DNA from 3 places in the Actinokineospora cianjurensis genome. Region 1 is predicted to be linked to each of the others. Evidence: riboswitches for the same ligand, from Rfam matches in the RefSeq annotation. Region 1 holds a riboswitch; each other region holds the start of a gene.
The links. Region 1 has a riboswitch for cobalamin ahead of CLV68_RS18260 (putative cobaltochelatase). Riboswitches for the same ligand answer to the same signal wherever they lie in the genome.

Region 1 (7,207 bases):
ACCAACACGGCTGGATCCGCAGACCGCACCGACGATCGGGCCGCCGCGAAGGCGATGGGCAGAGGCCGATGCTCCAGTCACCTGGTCCGCGCACGAGCGGGGAGCGAGTGCTGCCACCGACTGGCCTCACTCCCTCGACAGTGGATGCCCAGCGCCTGCTGATCGACTCCTCCCCAACCCCCACAAGCCCGACGGCACCCACGTGGTCTACACCGCGCCACTACCCCGCCGTTACCGGGTGAGTTCGACCAGGGCGGCGAGTTCGTCGTCGTCGAGTTCGGTGAAGGTGGGGGTGCCGGTGAGGACTGAGTCGGCCAGGTGGCGTTTGGTGCGGAGGAGGTCGGCGATGCGGTCCTCGACGGTGCCCTCGGCGATGAGGCGGTGGACTTGGACGGGGCGGGTTTGGCCTATTCGGTAGGCGCGGTCGGTGGCCTGGTCCTCGACGGCGGGGTTCCACCAGCGGTCGTAGTGCAGGACGTGGTCGGCGCGGGTGAGGTTGAGGCCGGTTCCGGCGGCTTTCAGGGAGAGCAGGAACACGCCGAACTTGCCTGCGGTGAACTCCTCGACGAGCTGTTCCCGTTGCGGCACCGGGGTCCCGCCGTGCAATAGTCCACAAAGGATTTTCCGCTCCCGCAGGTGCCGCTCCAGCAGCCGGGCCATCGTCACGTACTGGGTGAACACCAGCACCGCCGAGTCCTCGGCCAGGATCGTGTCCACCAACTCGTCGAGCAGGGCGAGCTTCCCCGACCGCCCCGCCAACCGGCCCTCGCGGTCGCGCAGGTACTGCGCCGGGTGGTTGCAGATCTGCTTCAGCGACGTCAGCAGCCGCAGCACGTGCCCGCGCCGCGCCATCCCCTCCGCGCCACGGATCTCCACCATCGCCTCCCGAACGGCAGCGGTATAAAGACCTGCCTGCTCGCGGGTCAACGGCACAGGATGGTCGGTCTCGGTCTTCGGCGGCAGCTCCGGCACGATCCCCGGGTCGGACTTGCGGCGCCGCAACAGGAACGGCCGGATGAGGCGGGCGAACGTCTCGGCCACCCGCGGATCGACCCCCACCGGATCGGCCCACTTGGTCCGGAACGACGCCCGGGTCCCCAGCAGCCCGGGTGTCGTCCAGTCGAGCAGCGCCCACAGGTCCGTCAAGCTGTTCTCCACCGGCGTACCCGTCAACGCGACCCGAGCCGCCCCGGGGATCGTGCGCAAAGCCTTGGCGGTGGCGGAGTCCGGGTTCTTCACGTGCTGCGCCTCGTCGGCGACCACCAACCCCCAGGGCTGCCCCGCCAACCGCGCCGTGTCCCGGCGGAGCACTGCGTAGGTGGTCAGCACGATCCCTTTGTCCGCCAGGGTCCGGTTCGCCCCGTGGTACCGCGTGACCGGCACCCCCGGCGCGAACCGGGCCACCTCACGCGCCCAGTTCCCCAGCAACGACGCGGGGCACACCACCAGCGTGGGTTCCACTGTGGACCGGTGCAGGTGCAGCGCGATCAGGGTGATGGTCTTGCCGAGCCCCATGTCGTCGGCCAGGCAGGCACCCAGCCCGAGCCGGGTCATCCGCGCCAGCCACCGCAACCCCCGCAGCTGGTAGTCGCGCAACACCCCGGTGAGCCCGTCCGGCGGCTCCACCACGTCCTCGACAGGTTCCTCGATCCTGGCCCGCAACGCCTCAAGCCACCCCGTCGCGACCACCGGCACCGCGCGACCGTCGACATCGGCCGTCCCGGTCATCGACGCCGCCAGCGCCTCCGCGACGGTGAACGGCCTGATGGCGCGCGGGGTGACAGCAGCGTCGAGCAGCACCCACCGGTCACGCAGTCGCACGGCTTGGGCGTGCGTCGCCGCTAGCCGCTCCACTTCGGACCTGCTCAGCGCGGTCCCGTCGAGGAGCAGTTCCCAGTCGGCGGTGACCACCCCGTGCGCGGACTCGACCCGCCCGATGACCACGCGTCGGGTCAGGGTGGCGACCATGTGCCGCGGCCAGTGCACGTCCACCCCGAGCCGAGTCGCGTTCACCAGCAGGTCCCCGACCTCCGCCTCGGTCAACGCGAGCCGATCCGGCACGTCCCGCGCCAGCAACCGGCCCAGCGGCGGCCATCGGCGCGCGACCCGGTGCAGCGCATCGGAAAGCGCCGCCCTGGCCGCATCGTCCCCACGTTCGGCGACCTCGGCGGCGTCCACCACCACACCCCCGGAGTGGACCTGCGCAACGCAGGCGCCGTCGGGGTCGAGCCGCAGCGACAGCCGCACACCGCCGGGCAGGCGAAGCACGTCCTCCGGCGGCGGACCGGCGATGGCCTCGACGAACATCCGCACCACGGCAAGGGGTTCCGCGGCCGTGACATGCGCGCCGTCCGGCATCCGCTCGGCCAACTCGGCGAGGCGGTCGCGGTCCTCCTGGCTCAACGAGCCGCGCGCGACCTGCCGCAACGCGACCACCACGACCGCGCCCCAGAACGCCGCCGTGCGATGACACCGCGGATCCCGCCTGGCCTTGGCCAGAACCGGCACCGCGTCAGCGATCGGCATCCGCACCGCGGCGACCCGGCGACCCGCCACCACCAGCTCGCCCAGTTCGTCCCCGTCCGGCAGCGCGTCACCGTGGAAGGCGACCACCTCGGCCGACTCGACGGTGGCCGCGCAGCGGTCGAGGCCCTGGATCACCGCAGCCAGGCCATGACCTGCTCGACGTCCGACACCACCGGGACCGCGGGCGGTGCCGGTCTCCGCACGACCACCACCGGAACACCCAGCTCCTCGGCGGCGTCCAGTTTGGCCACGGTCAGCGGGCCGCCACTGTCCTTGGTGACCAGCACGTCGATCCGGTGCTCTCGAAACACCGCGAGCTCACCCTCCACTGTGTACGGACCGCGGTCGAGCACCACCTCCGACCGCGCGGGGACCGGCGGCTCAGGCGGATCCACGCACCGCACCAGGAACCACGCGGACGACCCGGCGAAGGCCGCAAGCCCTTGTCGACCCGTGGTCAGGAAAACCCGCTCCCCCAACCCTTCCGCGACAGCGCAAGCCCCCTCCAGCGATTCCACCCAGTGCCACCCAGGACGCGACGGCCACCCCGGCCGACGCAACATGAGCAACGGAACCCCGGTCAGCTCAGCGGCGCGGGCAGCGGAAGCACTGATGCGCTCGGCAAACGGGTGCGTGGCGTCCACGACCGCGTCGACCTTGTGCGCGACAAGCCAGTCAGCCAACTTGTCCGGCCCACCGAACCCGCCGACCCGCACCTCCCCCACCGGCAACCGCGGATCCCGTACCCGTCCGGCCAAAGAGGACACAACCGAGTGGTCCGGACTCTCGTCCAACGCGGCCGCCAGCGCCCGAGCCTCACCCGTGCCGCCCAGGACCAGGACCTTCACGAGCGGTCCCGCTCCGCCGAGTACAGGTGGCTCTCGCAGAACCCGCCCGGGGCGAGCACTCGGCCGACGATGATCACCGCGGTGCGCTTGATGCCCGCGTCGTGCACCTTGCCCGCGATGTCGGCCAACGTCCCCCGAAGCACCACCTCGTCCGCCCGAGAGGCGTACGCCACCACCGCGACCGGACATTCCGCGCCGTAGTTGGGCAGCAGCTCGGCGACGACCTCGTCGATCCGCTGGACGGCCAGGTGCAGCACCATCGTGGCACCCGATTGCCCCAACGTCCCCAGGTCCTCCCCGACGGGCATCGGCGTCGCCCGAGCGGAAGTTCGAGTCAGCACAACGGTTTGCCCCAGTGCGGGGACCGTCAACTCTTGCCGCAACGACGCGGCCGCCGCCGCGAAGGCAGGCACCCCAGGCGTCACGTCATACGGAACACCAGCCGTGTCAAGGCGTCGCATCTGCTCGGCCATCGCACTGAACACCGACGGATCGCCGGAATGCAGCCGCGCGACGTCGTGACCAGCGGCGTGCGCGGCCACCAGTTCCGCGATGATCTCGTCCAAGGTCAGCTCGGCCGTGTCGACCTTCCGCGCCCCCGGCGGGCACACGGCCAGCAACTCGGCGGGCACCAGCGCACCGGCGTACAGGCAGACCGGCGAGGCGGCGATGATGTCCCGCCCGCGCACGGTGATCAGGTCGGCGGCACCGGGGCCCGCGCCGATGAAGTGGACGGTCATGCACGCTCCTTGGTCGCCACCAGCTGCGTCACCGGCATCGCCTGCCGCCACCCGGTGAACCCGCCCACCGGCCCCGCGCGACCCACCGACAGCCGGGTCAGTGTTCCCCCGACCTCCGCGTGCCACCGGGCGACCAGCACCTCGGACTCCAGCGTCACCGCGTTCACCACCATCCGCCCACCCGGCCGCAACGCCGCCCAGCACGCGGGCAGCACACCCTCGGCCGTCACCCCGCCGCCGACGAACACCGCGTCCGGTGCCTCCAGGCCCGCCAACGCCTCCGGCGCAGCACCCCGGACCAGCACCAGACCTGGCACGCCGAGCGCGGCGGCGTTGCGGACCACCCGGTCGGCCCGGTCCTCCCTCGGTTCCACCGCGATCACCCGGCAGGCGGGGTGGGTCCGCGCCCACTCGATGCCCACGCTGCCCGACCCGGCGCCCACGTCCCACAGCAGCTGCCCCGGCTCCGGCGCCAGCGACGACACCGTCACCGCCCGGACCTCGCGCTTGGTGATCTGCCCGTCGTGCTCGTACACGTCATCGGGCAACCCCGGCACCCGCGGCAGCCGACGCGCGCCGGGGTCGGCCACGCACTCGATCGCGACCACGTTCAACGGCGACACCCCGTCGACGTCCGCGCCGATCCGCTCCCCCGGTCCGCCCAGTTCCGCCAGCACGGTGACCTTGCTCGCCCCGAACCCCCGGTCCCGCAGCAACGCCACCACGGCGGCCGGGGTCGAGCCGTCCGAGCTGAGCACGAGCACGCGCCGTCCCGGGTGCAGCACGGCGTGCAACCGCGCCAGCGGCCGGGCGACCGCGCTGACCACCGCCACCTCTTCCACCGCCCAACCCAGCCTGGCGCACGCCAGCGACAGCGACGACGGGTGCGGCACGACGCGGACCTCGGTGAACCGGCCCAGCGTGGTGCCGATGCCGTGGAACATCGGGTCGCCGCTGGCCAGCACGCACAGCGCGCGGTCGCGGTAGCGGTCGAGCAGCCCGGGGATGGCGGGCACCAGGGGCGACGGCCAGGTGACCCGTTCGGCGGTGACCTCGTCGGGCAGCAGGTCGAGTTGGCGCGCCGAGCCCAGCACGACCTCGGCGCGGTCCAGTTCGGCGCGCGCGGCCGGGGACAGCCCGGCCACGCCGTCCGCCCCGATCCCGATCACGGTCACCGGATTGATCCCACTCACCCCTGCCTGTCGGACACCGGCCAAGACCCTAACCGACCCGAGATCCCCACCACGTGCCTTGGCCACCGGCCACGCGGTCTGCGACGATGCGATGGAGCCAACTGAAGAGAAGAACCAGCAGGGTGAGCGAGGAAGCCGGTGCGAATCCGGTGCGGTCCCGCCACTGTGACCGGGGAGTGCCGTCCCCTCGCGTGCCACCGGGCTGCCCGGGAAGGCCGGGGCGGTGCCGCGATCCGGGAGCCAGGACACTCGGCCCCGCTGCCCCATCGATCCGGGCGCGGACCCGGAGTGAGGAACGACGTGTCCCGTCCAGCCCTGCCCGGCTACCCGTTCGCCGCGGTCGTCGGCCACGCCGACCTGCGGTTGTCCCTGCTGCTCAACGCGGTGCACCCCGGGATCGGCGGGGTGCTGGTGCGCGGCGAGAAGGGCACCGCGAAGTCGACCGTGGTGCGCGCGCTCGCGGCTCTGCTGCCCGACGCCGAGGTGGTCGCGGGCTGCCGGTTCTCCTGCTCCCCCGCCGCACCCGACCCGGGCTGCCCGGACGGCCCGCACACCGACCCCGAGTCCGACACCCGGCCCGCGCGGCTGGTGGAACTCCCGGTCGGCGCGACCGAGGACCGGGTGATCGGCTCGCTCGACCTGGAGCGCGCGCTCACCGAGGGCGTCCGGGCGTACCAGCCGGGGTTGCTGGCGGCGGCGCACCGGGGCGTGCTCTACGTCGACGAGGTCAACCTGCTGCACGACCACCTGGTCGACCTGCTGCTCGACGCCGCCGCGATGGGCCGGGCGCACGTGGAGCGCGAGGGCGTGTCGGTGTCGCACGCGTCGGCGTTCCTGCTGGTCGGGACGATGAACCCGGAGGAGGGCGAGCTGCGGCCGCAGCTGCTGGACCGGTTCGGGCTGACCGTCGAGGTGCGGGCGGCCCGGGACGTGGACACGCGCACCGAGGTCATCCGGCGCAGGCTGGCCTACGAGGCGGACCCGGCCGGGTTCGCCGCGACCTGGTCCACTTCGGACGCCGAGCTGGCGACCCGGATCGTGGCCGCCCGCAAGGCGTTGCCGGAGGTCGTGCTGCCGGACTCCGAGCTGCGCCGGATCGCCGCCGTGTGCGCCGCGTTCGATGTGGACGGGATGCGGGCGGACCTCGTGGTGGCCCGCGCTTCGGTGGCGCACGCGGCGTGGCGGGGTGTTCTCGAGGTCGAGGAGATCGACGTCGAGGTGGCCGCCCGGCTCGCGCTGCCGCACCGCCGTCGCCGCGATCCGTTCGACGAGCCTGGCCTGGACCAGGAGCAGTTGTCGCAGGCATTGCGGGACGCGGCCGAGGAGGCTGACCGCAACCCTGACGACACACCGGATGGTGGCCCCGGCGGCGGTTCGCCCGAGTCTGAGCCTGAGTCCGATCAGGGCAGTGGCGAGTCGCCGGGCAAGCAGGACACCGAGGCGCCGCAGGGTGGTGACCGTTCGCAGGCTGCCCCCAGTCCGGACGAGGCATTCCGGGCGAGGGTGCTGCAGATCGACGGTGTGGGTGAGGGAGCGCCGGGCAGGCGGTCCAGGTCGCGGGCAGGCGGTGGCCGGGCGTTGCGGGCGGCGCAGAACCAGGGCACAGGCATCCACTTGGTCGGCACACTCACCGCCGCGGCGCCGTTCCAGCAGTCCCGGGGGCGTAGTGGTCCGGGATTGGTTGTGCGGTCTGGTGATGTGCGCCGGGCAGTGCGGGAAGGGCGTGAGTCCAACCTCGTTCTGTTCGCTGTGGACGCCTCGGGGTCGATGGCCGCTCGCAAGCGGATGTCCGCGGTGACCGGCGCGGTGATCTCGCTGCTGCGCGACGCCTACCAGCGCCGCGACAAGGTCGGGCTGATCACCTTCCGCGGTGGCGACGCCGAGTTGGCCCTGCCGCCCA
Region 2 (7,207 bases), on a different contig from region 1:
TCTCCATCAGGGCGCGCAGCACCAACTGCGTCGGCAACGTCATGCGTGGGCCTGCCATACCCAGAACTCTACCTAGCCCCTATCTAGAGATGCACCATGGTGTCGCGAAGCCGCGAGCCGCTGGCCGGACCAGGCCGGACACGTACGATCGGAGCCGGGCTGGGTCCAGTGGAGGTGCCCAGCCCGGCGGGTGCAACCTAGAAGTCTTCGTCGAAGGAGACGGAGCCGGTTACTGCTACCTGGTAGGCGGAGACTCGGCGTTCGAAGAAGTTGGAGAGTTCTTGGACGTCTTGGAGTTCCATGAAGGCGAAGGGGTTGGGGGAACCGTAGATGGGGGGGATGCCCAGGACCTGGAGGCGGCGGTCGGCCACGTGTTCCAGGTAGGTGCGCATGTCGGCGACGGACATGCCTGCCACGCCGCGGACCAGCAGGTCTTCGGCGAACGCGGTCTCGGCGTCGACGGCTTCGCGGATCATCTGCTTGACCTGGTCGATCAGCTCGTCGTCGAACAGGTCGGGTTCCTCGCGGCGCACGGTGTCCACCACGTCGAAGGCGAAGGCCATGTGCATGGACTCGTCGCGGAAAACCCAGTTCGTGCCCGACGCGAGGCCGTTGAGCAGGCCGCGGGAGCGCAGGAAGTACACGTAGGCGAAGGCGCCGTAGAAGAACAGGCCCTCGATGCAGGCGGCGAAGCAGATGAGGTTGAGCAGGAAGCCGCGGCGGTCCGCCTTGGACTCCAGGCGGGTGAGGCCGGAGATGGAGTCGATCCACTTGTAGCAGAACTCGGCCTTGGCGCGGATCGACGGGATGTTGTCCACCGCCGCGAAAGCCGCGATCCGCTCGTCCTCGTCGGGCAGGTAGGTGTCGAGCAGCGTCAGGTAGAACTGGACGTGCACGGCCTCCTCGAACAGCTGCCGCGACAGGTAGAGCCGGGCCTCCGGCGCGTTGAGGTGCTCGTAGAGGTTGAGCACCAGGTTGTTGGCGACGATGGTGTCGCCGGTCGCGAAGAACGCCACCAGCCGGTTGACCAGGTGCCGCTCGGCAGGCGAGAGCTTGGCCAGGTCGGCGAGGTCGGAGTGCAGGTCGACCTCCTCGACGGTCCAGGTGTTCTTGATGGCGTCGCGGAAGCGGTCGTAGAACAGCGGGTAGCGCATGGGCCGCAGGGTCAGGTCCATGCCGGGGTCGAGCAGCGCGTGGCCGCGGGCGGTGCCCGCCAGGCCGGTGGTCTCAAGAGCCGTCACTGGCATGCCTCGCAGGACTCGGGGTTCTCCAGGGAGCAGGCGATGGCCTCGGCGTCGACCGGGGCGGCTGCCGCGGTCGGCACGGTCGCCTGCTGGATGCGCGTCGCCGGGCGGGAGCGCAGGTAGTACGTGGTCTTCAGCCCGGACTTCCAGGCGTAGAGGTACATCGAGGACAGCTTGCCGATGGTCGGCGACGCCACGAACAGGTTCAGCGACTGGCTCTGGTCGATGTACGGGCCGCGCGCGGCGGCCAGGTCGACCAGTGCCTTCTGCGGCAGCTCCCACGCGGTGCGGAACAGCTCGCGCACGTCGGCAGGCAGCTCGGTGAGCCCCTGCACGGACCCCTCATCGCGCTTGAGCCGCGACCGGACGTCGTCGGTCCACAGCCCGCGCGCCTTGAGCTCGCGCACGAGGTAGGAGTTGATCTGCAGGAACTCCCCGGAGAGGGTCTCGCGCTTGAACGTGTTCGACACCTGCGGCTCGATGCACTCGAAGCAGCCCGCGATGGAGGCGATGGTGGCGGTCGGCGCGACGGCGATCAGCAGCGAGTTGCGCAGGCCGTGCTCGGCGACGCGGGCCCGCACGGCGGTCCACCGCTCGGTCTGCGTCGGCGTGACGCCCCACAGGTCGGGCTGCAGGTCACCGCGGGCGGCGCGGGTCTGCGCGAACGACGGGTGCGCGCCCGACTCCTCGGCCAGCGTGGCAGACGACTCCAGCGCCGTCAGGTAGATCTCCTCGGCGACGCGGGTCGAGAGCTCCCGCGCCCTCGGGGAGTCGAACGGCAGGCCGAGCTTGAAGAAGACGTCCTGCAGGCCCATGACGCCGAGGCCGACCGGCCGCCAGCGCGGGTTGCTGCGGGCAGCCTGCTCGGTCGGGTAGTAGTTGATGTCGATCACACGGTCGAGGAACACCACGGCGGTGCGCACGGTCGCGCGCAGCCGCTCCCAGTCCATGCCGTCGGGAGAGTCGGCGAGCACGTGCGCGCCGAGGTTGACCGAGCCGAGGTTGCAGACCGCGGTCTCCTCGTCGCTGGTGATCTCGAGGATCTCGGTGCACAGGTTGGACAGGTGCACCACGTTGCCCGGCTCGGCGGTCTGGTTGCAGGTCCGGTTCGAGGTGTCCTTGAAGGTCATCCAGCCGTTGCCGGTCTGCGCCAGCGTGCGGATCATCTTGCCGTAGAGGTCGCGGGCCTTGACCGTGCGCACGGCCCGGCCCGCCTCCTCGGCGCCGCGGTAGGCGCGGTCGAAGTCCTCGCCCCACAGGTCGACCAGCTCGGGCAGCTCGTCCGGGTCGAACAGCGACCAGTCGGCGTCGGCCTCGACCCGGCGCATGAACTCGTCGGGGATCCAGTTGGCCAGGTTGAGGTTGTGCGTGCGCCTGGCGTCCTCGCCGGTGTTGTCGCGCAGCTCCAGGAACTCCTCGATGTCCGGGTGCCAGGTCTCGAGGTACACGCAGGCCGCGCCCTTGCGCCTACCGCCCTGGTTGACCGCCGACACCGACGCGTCCAGGGTGCGCAGCCACGGCACGATGCCGTTGGAGTGGCCGTTGGTGCCGCGGATCAGGGCGCCGCGGGAGCGGACCCGGGACCACTGCACGCCGATGCCGCCCGCGAACTTCGACAGCCTGGCGATCTGGGCGTAGCGCTCGTAGATCGACTCCAGCTCGTCGCGCGGGGAGTCGAGCAGGTAGCACGAGGACATCTGGGTGTGCTGGGTGCCGGAGTTGAACAGGGTCGGCGAGCTGGGCAGGTACGCCAGCGACGACATCAGCCGGTAGAACCCGATGGCCTCGGCGGCGGTCGTGGACAGGCCGCAGGCGACCCGCAGCAGCCAGTACTGCGGCATCTCGATCACGGTGCGCTGCTCGGGGTGTCGCAGCAGGTAGCGGTCGTAGACGGTGCGCAGGCCGAAGTACTCGAACCGCCGGTCGGCCGCGGGGTCGACGGCGCCGTCGAGCTCGGTGGCGTTGGCGGCGACGAACGCGGCGGTGGTATCACCGATCAGGCCCTGGTCGTGGCCGAGCGCGATGCTGTCGCTGAACGAGCCGACGCCCTGCCTGCGCACCTCCTTGCCGATGAACGCGGCGAGCAGCCCGGCAGCGAGCTTGGAGTACTCCGGCTCCTCGGCCACCAGCGCGGCGGCGGTCTGGATGGAGAGCTGGTCGAGCTCCTCGGTGCTCGCGCCGTCGTAGAGACCGCTGATCGTCCTGGTCGCCACCCGCAACGGGTCCACATCGGACAGTCCGGTGGCCTGGGCGCGCACCGCCCCGACGATCTTGTTGACGTCGACCGGTTCCAACGTCCCATCGCGCTTGCGCACGCGCATGGTGGTCGTGGCCGTCACAGGTCTCTCCTCGCTCACCGAGCGACCCCGGGCAGCGGAGACCGGGCGGGCGCGCGCGACCGCCACGTCCTCCCGCCCTCCCTCGGGGCCGCGGACACCCGCACGCGGACGCGTGCGGAAGCGCTGGCAGGTCTTCGGACTCGCGGGCACGCCTCATCGGCACCTACCGGCCGCCGCTTCCCAGACCTGTCGTGGCCCAGTGCTTCGTGACGGCTCTCGTTCCCACTCACCGCTGCGGGGCAGCCCCGGACTCACACCGGGTTCCCTCTTGCGACGACCGATCTGGATGATCGGCCGAACCAGCTAGAGGCACAATACATGGGTGCGCGCCCGGCCATCGCACCCCACATCTAGTGGGCGTGTCGCTCGGTTGGAGCAGTGCCCACAGGCACGGTCCGCTGTATCCCACCCGAGCCGATGGCCTGCTCGATGATCGAGACCGAGCCACTGGCGGGCCGAATCGGCAATCAGCCGAAGGCACTCGGTCAGCCGATCTGGATGATCGACTGGCGGGCTTGTCCGGCTAGTGGCTGCTGGGTTCGGGCTCGCGCTCGGAGGGTGGGGCAGGTAGCCGAGGGGCGACCGGGGGGATGGGGTCGGTGGCGGTGGCAGGAGCGGGTATCGGGGGTGGCGGGGGTGTGGGAGTCAGGGGGCGGAGGGTGGTGTAGTTGACCGTGGTGGGGGCGCCCGGGTGGATGGTGAGGGTGCCGGGGCCGATCTTGCCCTGGAAGGCGTTGCCCGCGTTGTCGATGGCGAAGATGAAGGGCGCGCCCTCGCCGGTGAAGTGGATTCCGCCGTCGGCTGAGGGGTTGGCGCGGAAGTTCCAGGTGTTGCCGCTGAGTTCGGTGAGGCGGGGGAACAGGACGCGAGTGGCGGCGGCGCGGTCGGCGGGGGGTGTGTCGAGGATGATCTGGCGGGCGGCTTCGAAGCGGGCGTTGTTGCTCTCGCCGGGGATCGGGACGGTGTGCGGGTCGACGGGGGCGCGGACGGGTTCGACGGGAGCTCGTTCGGCGAACAGCTTCTTGGCGCCGCCCGCGACCAGCAGGGCCAGGTTGACCACGCCCTGGGTGCCGCGTTCCCACCGTTCGAAGTCGCTCATCCCGGTCGGGGCGAAGGCGCGCTGGCCCACCGCGGCCTCCACGATGTACGGAATGCCGGTCAGGTCCGCGATGCCGAGACCCACCAAGCCAAGTCCGGCAAGGAATCCCGGTCCGTTGCCGCCGTGATCCGCCTTGTACTCCTGCCAACGCCCGTAGATCCCCAGACCGACGCCCACGACCAGTAGACCCGCGAGCACCGTCCACCCGACCGGCCCGGCCAGCAGCAACCCGACCCCGATGATGATCGTCGGAATCGAGAGGATCAGCCCGGACAGGATGCCGCCGAGCACGTCGCCGCACTTCTCGCGCAGCCAGTTCCGCATCCGGCCGACGATCTCCGCCAACCACCGCTGCACCGGCTGCGACCGAGCCTGCCCGGTCAACCGCTCGGCCTCACCCGCGAACCTGACCGCCCCCTGCGCCCCACGGGAACGCGCGTCGGACACCCACCCCCGCTGCGCCTCGACAGACCGGTCCACCGCCCCGGCATGACCATCCACAGTAGACCGGTGTCGAGCACCCAACGCGTCACCCGCCACAGCGGGCACCCGATCCAGCTCTGCCGTCATCGCGTCCCGCGTCTGCCCGGCCTGCCCGGCGAACGCCGCCGCACCCTGCCGCAGCGCCGCACCCGCCGCCTCCCCCACCCGACCGAACGCCCCAGCCGCCTGCTCCCCCACTCCCCCAACGGCCTCCTGGTGCCCGGAAGCGAGCTGCCCCGCCCCCTCGACCAGCCCACCCGCCGCGTCGTCAATCCCCTGCGACACCTGGTCCCCAGCGGCCCGAACCACACCGACCGGGTCCTCCACCGGCCGCGCCCGCCCCGCGACCAACCCGGCCAACGACCGCGCGTGATCGACCAACCCAGCCCCGAGCCGAGCCGCCGTGTCCCGCAACCGGCCACGGCTCTCCGCGCCCCACGCGGCCAGATCCCCCACTGCCGTCTGCCGCCCCGCACGCAAGGCCGCCACAAACCGCTGATGCCCCCGCGCGGCCGTCTCGACCGTCCGCGAACCCGTTGCCCGCAAAGCGGAAACCGCAGTGGCCGTCCCCTCCACCAACGCCCGGTCGGTCTGGTCAGCCGCGTCCCGCACCTGCGAGGCGGCGCTCTCCTTCGCCGGGTCGTACAGACTCGACTGTGCCGCGGCGACCCCCGCCCGGACCTGCCCCGCCGCCTCCCCGCCCGACCGCGCCAACTCGCCACCGGCCTTGTCCGCCACGGCTTGCCCGATGCGATCCTGCCCAGCGGCGATGTCCGGATCCCCCGCCGCGGCAGGCGGACGCGCGGCCGAGGCAGCGGGCGTCTCACGAACCGCGCGCTCAGCCTCCCGCTGTCCGGCCGCGCGGGACTCCTCCCCCATCACATCGATCCGAGCGTGCGCGGCCGTCACCCCGGCCCCCGCCCGAGCCCGGACCGTCGCACGGGTACCCGTGGAAGCAGCCTGGGCCGCGGCGGCCTGAGCAGACGACTGCGCGCTTACGTTGGCACGCAACGAACCCAGCGCTGCGACAGCCGTGGCCTCCTGGGTACTGACAGTCGCGGACAACCGGTCCTGATGAGCCCGGACCGCCTGGTCCACCCGCTCCCCGGCCCGCTCAGCCGACTCCCCGACGGCCAGCCGCTGCTCCTCGGCCACCCGCACGACCTCGCCCGGCACACCCGCGTCGGGCACCGGCACCGCGACGTCCGCAGGCGGCTCGACCTCGGTCCGCGCGGGAACGCCGAGCAGTGACGCCACCGCCGTGTTCCCGGCCGCCCGCTGCAACGCGAGCAGGCCAGATCCCCGCTGGTCCGCCCCCGGGGAAGGGGGCGGACCAGTAGAAGACACCTCGCGCCGCCGCCGCACCGCTCAACAACACCACGGCACGGCCCGCCCGGGCCATGGCCCCCGGTCCGCCCCTTCGGGCAACACCGACCGGCCACAAGGGACACCTAGCGACCGGTCACACCTTCATCCCGTGCTCGATCGCCTCGATGATCCGCGGCCGCAGCTGCGCGACGCTGACGATCGCGTCCACCGAGCCGACCTCGACCGCGCGCTGGATGCTGTGCACCCGGTCGAACTCGGCGGCGACCTCGCTGAGCTTCTCCGCGCGCACGGAGGCGCGCACCTCGGCGAGGCTGGTGTTGAGCGCGGCCCGCTCGGCGCCCTCGGCGGCGGCCACCCGCGCCTGGAGCTCGGTCACCCTGGGGTCGGTCGCGGTGCGGTTGTTCACGTCGCCGGAGAACACCACCGCCGCCGCCGGGGCACCACCGAGGACGGACGCGAACGAGCCCTCCAGCGCCAGCACCGTCATGTTCGGGTTGAGCGCCTTGGAGAACACGACGAACGCGCCGCCGTGGTAGCGGGAGATCACGCAGAACACGATCGGGCCCTGGAAGTTGACGATCGCCCGGCCGATCTCCGCCCCGTACTCCAACTGGAGCTTGCGCATCGACTCCGGCGAACCGTCGAATCCGGACAGGTTCGCCAGCACGACCAGCGGCCGGTTGCCCGACGCCGAGTTGATGGCGCGCGCGGTC
Region 3 (7,207 bases), 760 kb from region 1:
GTGGGGCGTCGAGTTGGCGAACTGCTCATCGGCGAGCCCGATCGTCCTGATCGTGTCGGGCACCTGCTTGAGCTTGGCCAGTGCGCGGGCGCGGGCGGTCAACAGCATACCGCCACGCTTGCGGTCGCACGAAGGAAGTCACTGCGCTTCACACCTTCGGGGCTAGCCTTCTTGAGCTGGTTTCGGCTGAAGCCCATCTCCGCGTCCGTCCGAACGCCGAGAATCGCTCGCAATGCCTTCCGGTAGGCCAGTTGTGGCCAACGAATGTGACCGCGTTCGAGCTTGCCGACGCAGCGGCCTTCACATGCCCTCTGCAACGTTGGCCAACCACGCGCCCATCGCAGGCATTGGTCCCAACACGCCCCTCCCAGACGTTGGCCTACAACCGCCTCCTCTACAACGTTGGCCACCACGCGCTCCTCGGATCCGCTGGTGCCAACCCGGCTCGATGGGGCGGACTTGTTTTGTGTGGGGGAGGACTGCCCGTAGCGTCGTTCGCGGACAGGGCCATAGCTCTTCGGCCCCTGCTTTGCGGTCCTGCCACGGGTAGTTCAGGGGCCCCGCGCAAAACAAGTTCGCCGCATCGAGCAAAGTTCGAAACTCGCGCCAGGCCAATGCCGCAGGCGAGGCGTTTTCGTCGACGCCGCAGGCGAGCACGAGAGCCACCACATGAGTAGTTCCACGGATGCCCGAGCAAGGTGCACATGCGACAGTCACCGCGTGAACGGGGCTGGGGAGTCTGTCAAGCGGTCGCTGGCGCGGGTCGGGTTGGCGGGGCTGGCGGGTGCCTTCCTGGCGCCGCTCGCCGTCAGCTTCGGGGTTGTCGCGATGTTCGGTGGTGGCTCCGCGCTGCTCATCGCAGGCCCAGCACTGTTCGCGGTGTTCGTGGTGGTCCTGATGGCGGTGACGCGCGTGGCACCCGAGGCGTCGTGGTTGCCGTCGAGTCGGGGTGGACGGTTTGTATGGGCTGCTCTCGTGGGCGGCATCGGGTTCGGGCTGTGGCTGCTCGCGTGGGACATCACCGACGAGGTGCACCTCGGTATCAGTCAGTCTCAGCCGCTGTGGTTGTTGCTTGGGGTCGTCCCGTTCGCGCTGGTGGCGGGGGTGTTGTTGCGGCGCTGGTACCTGGCGCTTGGGTCGTTGGTGGTGTTCGTGGCAGTCAGTCTGGTGCTACTGCACGCGCTCGCCGGGGCCGTGCCCTCCGATGTGGACCAGCGCATCGCCGCGGCGCAAGTGGACCGGTCGTCGCTCATGGTGACTGCGGTGCCCGGTTACGAACCTGTGCCCCAGCAGAGGACCTGGTACCTCTCGTCGAGGTCGGGCTCCAGCTACATCGCCGTCGGCCCGCCGCTGGGAACCACCCCGGGTCAGTGCACCTACGGGGCGCTGACCTGTGAGACCGAGTCACCCACGCTCCGCTACGAGCTCTTCGACGACACCCAGCAGTACATCCGGGTCATCGGCACCCAGGAGACTCAGATCAGCGCCTCCCGCACCGTGGACCGTGACACCCTTCGCACCGCCGCCCAGTCCGCCCATCCCGCCTCCGACGACGACATCCGCTTCATGCTGCCACTCCCCCGCCCCAAGCAAGACCGCTCCGTGATGGCCTCGGTGCGTGACCTGGCAGAAGCGATGTTCGGCCGCTAGACCAGGCCGCGGCGGTTGGCCTGGATGCCTGCTTGGAAGCGGGTGGCGGCGCCGAGTTCGTCGAGGAGTTCGGTCATGCGGCGGGTCATGGTGCGTTGGGTGATGTCGAGCGAGCGCATGATCGCGGCGTCCTTCATCCCGGAGGCGAGTAGGGCCAGCATCTCCTTGTCGCGGCGGGTGCCGCGCAGGGCGGTGCCGATGGGGGTGGCGCGGTCCCACAGCAGGTCGAAGCAGGCGACCAGCGCGGTCAGCAGCGGGGAGCGGTGCACGACGATGCGGGCGCCGGTGTCGGGTTCGTCCGAGCTCAGCGGCAGCAGGGCCACCCGGCGGTCGGCGATCATCATCTTCATCCGGACATCGACCAGGGCGCGGGCCTGCTCGCCCGCCTCGGTGTAGGTGGCGACCTGCGCCAGGCGGGCCGGGTCGTCGAGCAGTGGCATGTGGTAGATCGAGCGGTAGGCGACGCCGCGCTGGAGGGCTTGGAGCTCGGTGACGTTGAACTCCGGGGTGCCGCCCAGGTACGGCGGGCAGTCGATGATCAGCACCTCCTCCTGCGCGGCGAGTTGCAGCTGCGCGATGTGGTGGCGCACCGCCGATCCACCCTCGATCAGCTCGATCAGGTCCGCCGCGTGCCCCCGCGGCGCTTCTTCGTACGCCGCCGCGAGATCCCGGGCCGTCGCTCGCAGCCGGTCCAGTTCCTCCGCCCTGCGCAACGCCAACGCGTCAATGGCCACCTGCGGCGGCGCAGGCACGTACCGCACCGGGCGCACCGCCAGCTTCGCGACCAACCCAGCGGCGACCAGGTTCCCGATCGCCTTCCCCAACCGACTCCCGGACACGTCCAGGTCGGCGGCGAGCTCACTGGCATCAGCCCTCGGCGACCGAAGAAGCCGCAGGTAGACGGCCCCTTCGACCCGCCCGAGCCCGATCGGCTCCAGGAACCCGACGTCGAACGTGTCCATCACGGCAGTGTAGGCGAATGGCCACCTCTGGCCCATGGCTAGCCGTCAGCCTGCCTCAGGGTGTGCACGACCGGCAACGACCCGAGCAGCCCGGTGATCTCCAACGTCCGCTGGACGGTGCTGCGCGCCGCGATGACGAACGTGATCGCCACCCCGTCCCGCTGCGCGTGGTCGTACGCCTCGATCAACGCGGTCATCCCCACCGACCCCAGGAACCGCACCCCCGTGAGATCCACGACCAACCGCTCCGCCCGCGCCGCCGCGGTAGCCAGCGCCACCCGGAAATCCGGCGCCGTGGCCATGTCGATCTCACCGACCGCACTCAACACGACGTGGGTGCCTTGGTCCTCGATCCTGGCACTGAACAACTCCACACGAACCCCCGATGGCTGGCCACGCTACGCAGGCTGTGTGCTCAACCCACCGGTCGGACAAAGACTACCCAACACCCGGCGGCTCCCGAATACCGAGACGCCTCACACACGAGCAGAACAGGCCCCGACCTGACTGACCAGTCTCGCCTGCTGCTCGACGATCGCCCGCTGTCGGTGGATCCGAAGGCGTGTTCCGCAGCAGAAGGCGAGGGCGGTGAACGGGCATCTGACCCAGGTCGGGTCACGAAGGCCGGCTGACGCGAAGGCGTCGTGGCTGAACACGCCACCGCCAAGGCTTGTCCGGGTCGATCGGATGGTTCAGTGGCGAGCACTCAGACATGGTCGCCGGTGTCCTCCGGTGCCTGCGCTGAACGAACTCGCGATAGGAGCAACCGTCAGCCTTGACGCAGGCTCCACCGTTCAGGCCGACGACGCCTAGGAATCGCGATGCCTGGTTCCGCTCCGGGAGTCGGGCGGAACCAGGCATCGGGGAGCGAGTGTGCTATCAGCAGGCGAGGGTGGGTGCGCCGTTCGTGGAGCCTGTCGAGGTCAGGGTGGCGAAGGGGGCGCCGCGCAGGGCGAGGGTGGCTTGGGCGGTCGCTCGGGTGACGGTGCTGGGGTTGAGGCCGGTGGAGTCGTAGGCGATGGCGCCGCGGTCGGGGACGGGGGCGGTGCAGTTTGCCTGGAGGGAGAGGACGTACTGGCGGGACTTGAGGGCGGCGGGGAGGCGGCCGCCCGCGCGGAACGCCTGGCCTGCGAGGCCGGTGGTGTTGGTGTTGGGGGTGCCGGAGCCGTCGCCGTAGGCGAGGCCGCCGTTGGCTTGCTGCTTGGACTTGAGCCAGGTCAGGCCCTGCTGGGCGGCGGCGGTGCGGCCGGTGGCGAGCAGCGCCTGGACGACGACGGCGGTGGCGTCGGTGTCGCTGGCGCAGGTGGGGGCGCCGAAGACGATCGGGAAGCCGCCGTCGGGGCACTGGGTGCCTGCGGTGAAGTTCACGGCCGAGACGGGGGCGCCTGCCGCGGTGCGGTCGAGGGCGATCACGGCGAGGGACTGGGTGAACGCGTTGCTGTAGTCGCCGTAGATCGACTGGTCGGAGAACCGGCCGGACGGGGTGAGCAGCGAGTTCAGCCGGGTGATGAGGTTGACGCCGCCGAAGCTGGTGGGGTTGCCGCCGCGGACCTGCACCGCGAGCGCGGTCTTCGCGGTGGCGCCCGCGTATGCCTCGGTGCCGTCGCCGATGTAGCCCGACAGCACGGTGGGCTGCGCGAGCCAGGTCAGCGCCGCGGCACCGTAGTCGTTGGCGGTGCCCGAGGAGGCGAACGCGAACACGGCGTCGATCGTCAGACCCGCGTCGGGGTAGCTGGTGCCGCCGAAGTCGGTCTCCAGGTGGTCGCCGTTGACGAACTGGCGGGCGAGCCAGCCGGACGCGGCGTCGGCGCGGTTGTGGGTGGTGGTTGCCTGCGCGGTGGGCGCGGCGACCACCGCACCGGCGGCACAAGCGAGGGCGAGCACGGCGGAACGGAGTCTCATGTGGACCTTTCCGGGCAGCGCGGACCGGAACAGGCGCCACCGGCGCCGGTTCCCCGGACCGCGAACCACGACGGGTGAGGGAGTTCTGACGCTCGGGACGGGTAGTCGGACTCGCCACCTGTGCGGTGGCTCACCGTTGCGGGTCAGTGCCGGATTCCCACCGGACTTCCCCCGCCGCCGAGCGCTGTTCGGTTGTGCGGTCAGTCTCGCAGTCCCACCGCCACGGTCAATCGGCCATCCGGTGGCGTCGCTCACCCTCCGGCAGGAACGGCGTGCCGAAAGTCGGCGCCACACCGTAAGAAGCCTTGCGCGCGGCCCGCCGCAACGTCGCCAGGACCGCCGGGCCGACGACGAGGATCGCGACCGTGTTGGTGATCGCCCGCCCGGTGTCCCAGCCCGCCGTGGAGGTCAGGAGGGTGAACACCGCGAACCGGTGCAGGTTCTCCCACACGGGATCGCCTGGTACGTAGGAGATGTGGCCGTCGTGGTACGGCACCTCGGCGCCGGTGATGAACGGCCAGAACCACAGGTTCATCAGGAACCCGAACACGTAGGCGACCACGATTCCGTACCCGACGAGCATCGCGATCTCGGCCTTGCCGGTGACCCTGCGCGGCAACAACCCCGCGCCCATCCCGATCCACGCCGAGCACAGCATCTGGAACGGCAACCACGGCCCCACCCCAGCGGTGAGCAACGCGGAGGCGAACAGCGACGTACACCCGAGCACGAACCCGAACCCGGCGCCGAAAACCCGCCCCGAGAGCACCAGCATGAAGAACACCGTCTCGATGCCCGCCGTCCCCGCGCCGAGCGGGCGCAGTGCCGCGTTGATCGCGGACAGCACCCCCAGCATGGCCAGCGCCTTGGAGTCCATCCCGCCCTCGGACAGCTCCGCCAGCACGACCACGATCAGCACCGGCAGGATCCCGATGAAGAGGAACGGCGCGTCGGGCCCGTGCTGCATGCTCTGCGGCTCGACCCGCACCAGCAGCGGCCACACGAACATCATCAACCCGGCGAGCGACGCCAAGCCCAGCACCAGCGCCGACCGCGGCCCGACCCGCACAACCTGGTCGGAACGCCCCCACTGCCGGATGGCGGTCATCGGAGCACCTGCGGCAACGCCGCGGCGACCTCGGACACCGTCAACCAGCCGTGGCCGAGGATCTTCGCGACCTGGGTGGCGAAGGCGGGCGAGCCGGTGAGCACCTCGGCTGTCGAGCCGTCGGACACGATCTCCCCCTCGGCCATCACGATCACGCGGTGCGCCACGGTGGCGACGAACTCGACGTCATGCGTGGCGATGGTGACCGCGTGCCCCTCAGCGGCCAGCGAGGTCACGATCCGCGCAAGAGAAGCCTTCGCGGTGTAGTCCAGACCGCGCGTCGGTTCGTCCAGCAGCATGACCCGTGGCGCCGCCGACAGCTGCACCGCGAGCACCAAGGCCAACCGTTGGCCCTCGGACAAGTCGCGGGGATGCCGATCAGCGGCGATCCCCGGGGCGAGCCGCGACAGCAGGGCCTGGCAGGAGCCCGCTTCAGCACCGGCTTCCAGGTCAGCCGCGGCGCATTCATCAGCCACGGTCTCCAGGTACAGCAGATCACTCGCGGTCTGGGGCACAAGCCCGACCAGCTTGCGAGCCCGAGCGCTCGGCAACGCCTTCGGGTCCGAGCCGTCCACATGAACCGCGCCGCCCTGCCTGGGGCCAGAGCCCTGCAAGGCCCATAGCAGCGACGACTTGCCCGATCCGTTGCGGCCCATGATGGCCAGGACCTCCCCCGCGCGCAGATCGAGGTCCACACCCCGCACGGCCACGGTCTGTCCATATCGGACCACGACACCGGTGCTGCTCAGCAACGGTTCGCCGACCACCACCGAGCCCTGGGCAGGAGTCTCGGGCAGGCGCGACCGCAGCGAACCGGCCTGCTTGCGCGCGTCCCGTACCGTCATCGGCAGCGGATCCCAGCCCGCCAGTCGCCCGAGCTCCACGATCGGCGGGGCGACCGGCGTCTCCCGCAGCACCTCGGCGGGCGTGCCGTCCCGCACAGTGCCATCCCCAGGGATGTAGAGCATCCGGTCGGCGAACGGGATGACCCGCTCCATCCGGTGCTCGGCAAGCACAACCGTCGTACCGAGGTCGTGCACAAGCCGCGACAGGGTGGCCAGCACGTCTTCTGCCGCCGTCGGGTCCAACGCCGAGGTGGGCTCATCCAGCACCAACACCCTGGGGTGCATGGTCAGCACCGAGCCGATCGCCACCCGCTGCTGCTGACCACCCGACAACGTTCGCAACGCCCGCCGCCGGAGCTCGGCGATGCCAAGCAGGTCGAGCGTCTCCTCGACCCGGCGACGCATCACCGGCGGCGTGACCCCCAACTGCTCCATGCCGTAGGCCAACTCCTCCTCGACCGTGTCGGTCACGAACCCGGCCAACGGGTCCTGACCGACCATGCCGACGAGGTGGGCGAACTCACGCGGCGGCCCCGACCGCGTGGACACACCCGCCACCGACACCGCCCCCTCGAGGTGACCGCCGGTGAAGTGCGGGACGAGTCCGTTGATGGTCCCCAGCAGCGTCGACTTGCCCGCCCCGGTCTGCCCGGCCAGCAGCACCAGCTCGCTCTCCCCGATCGACAGGGTGATGTCGAACAGCACCGGCTCGGGTTGGCCGTGGTACCAGAAGGAGACAC

Region 2: it holds a riboswitch for cobalamin, as region 1 does, so the genes downstream of both, CLV68_RS26695 (ribonucleoside-diphosphate reductase subunit alpha) here and CLV68_RS18260 (putative cobaltochelatase) in region 1, are expected to answer to the same signal.
Region 3: it holds a riboswitch for cobalamin, as region 1 does, so the genes downstream of both, CLV68_RS14975 (prenyltransferase/squalene oxidase repeat-containing protein) here and CLV68_RS18260 (putative cobaltochelatase) in region 1, are expected to answer to the same signal.

The regions. Positions count from the first base shown of each region.
Region 1 covers NZ_RCDD01000002.1:822,550-829,756, forward strand. Annotated here, with positions in the region: gene CLV68_RS18240 (DEAD/DEAH box helicase) at 232-2,661, opposite strand; gene CLV68_RS18245 (cobalt-precorrin-6A reductase) at 2,658-3,374, opposite strand; gene cobM (precorrin-4 C(11)-methyltransferase) at 3,371-4,114, opposite strand; gene cbiE (precorrin-6y C5,15-methyltransferase (decarboxylating) subunit CbiE) at 4,111-5,289, opposite strand; cobalamin riboswitch at 5,386-5,578, shown strand; gene CLV68_RS18260 (putative cobaltochelatase) at 5,608-7,207, shown strand, end outside.
Region 2 covers NZ_RCDD01000005.1:311,572-318,778, reverse strand. Annotated here, with positions in the region: gene CLV68_RS35790 (PadR family transcriptional regulator) at 1-58, opposite strand, end outside; gene CLV68_RS26700 (ribonucleotide-diphosphate reductase subunit beta) at 198-1,241, opposite strand; gene CLV68_RS26695 (ribonucleoside-diphosphate reductase subunit alpha) at 1,238-3,583, opposite strand; cobalamin riboswitch at 3,692-3,902, opposite strand; gene CLV68_RS34245 (hypothetical protein) at 4,107-6,044, opposite strand; gene CLV68_RS34240 (hypothetical protein) at 6,240-6,416, shown strand; gene CLV68_RS26685 (ATP-binding protein) at 6,628-7,207, opposite strand, start outside.
Region 3 covers NZ_RCDD01000002.1:58,317-65,523, reverse strand. Annotated here, with positions in the region: gene CLV68_RS14995 (NsdA family TPR-like regulatory protein) at 1-108, opposite strand, end outside; gene CLV68_RS14990 (hypothetical protein) at 721-1,650, shown strand; gene CLV68_RS14985 (helix-turn-helix domain-containing protein) at 1,647-2,612, opposite strand; gene CLV68_RS14980 (STAS domain-containing protein) at 2,651-2,986, opposite strand; gene CLV68_RS14975 (prenyltransferase/squalene oxidase repeat-containing protein) at 3,492-4,514, opposite strand; cobalamin riboswitch at 4,594-4,745, opposite strand; gene CLV68_RS14970 (ECF transporter S component family protein) at 4,741-5,622, opposite strand; gene CLV68_RS14965 (ABC transporter ATP-binding protein) at 5,619-7,207, opposite strand, start outside.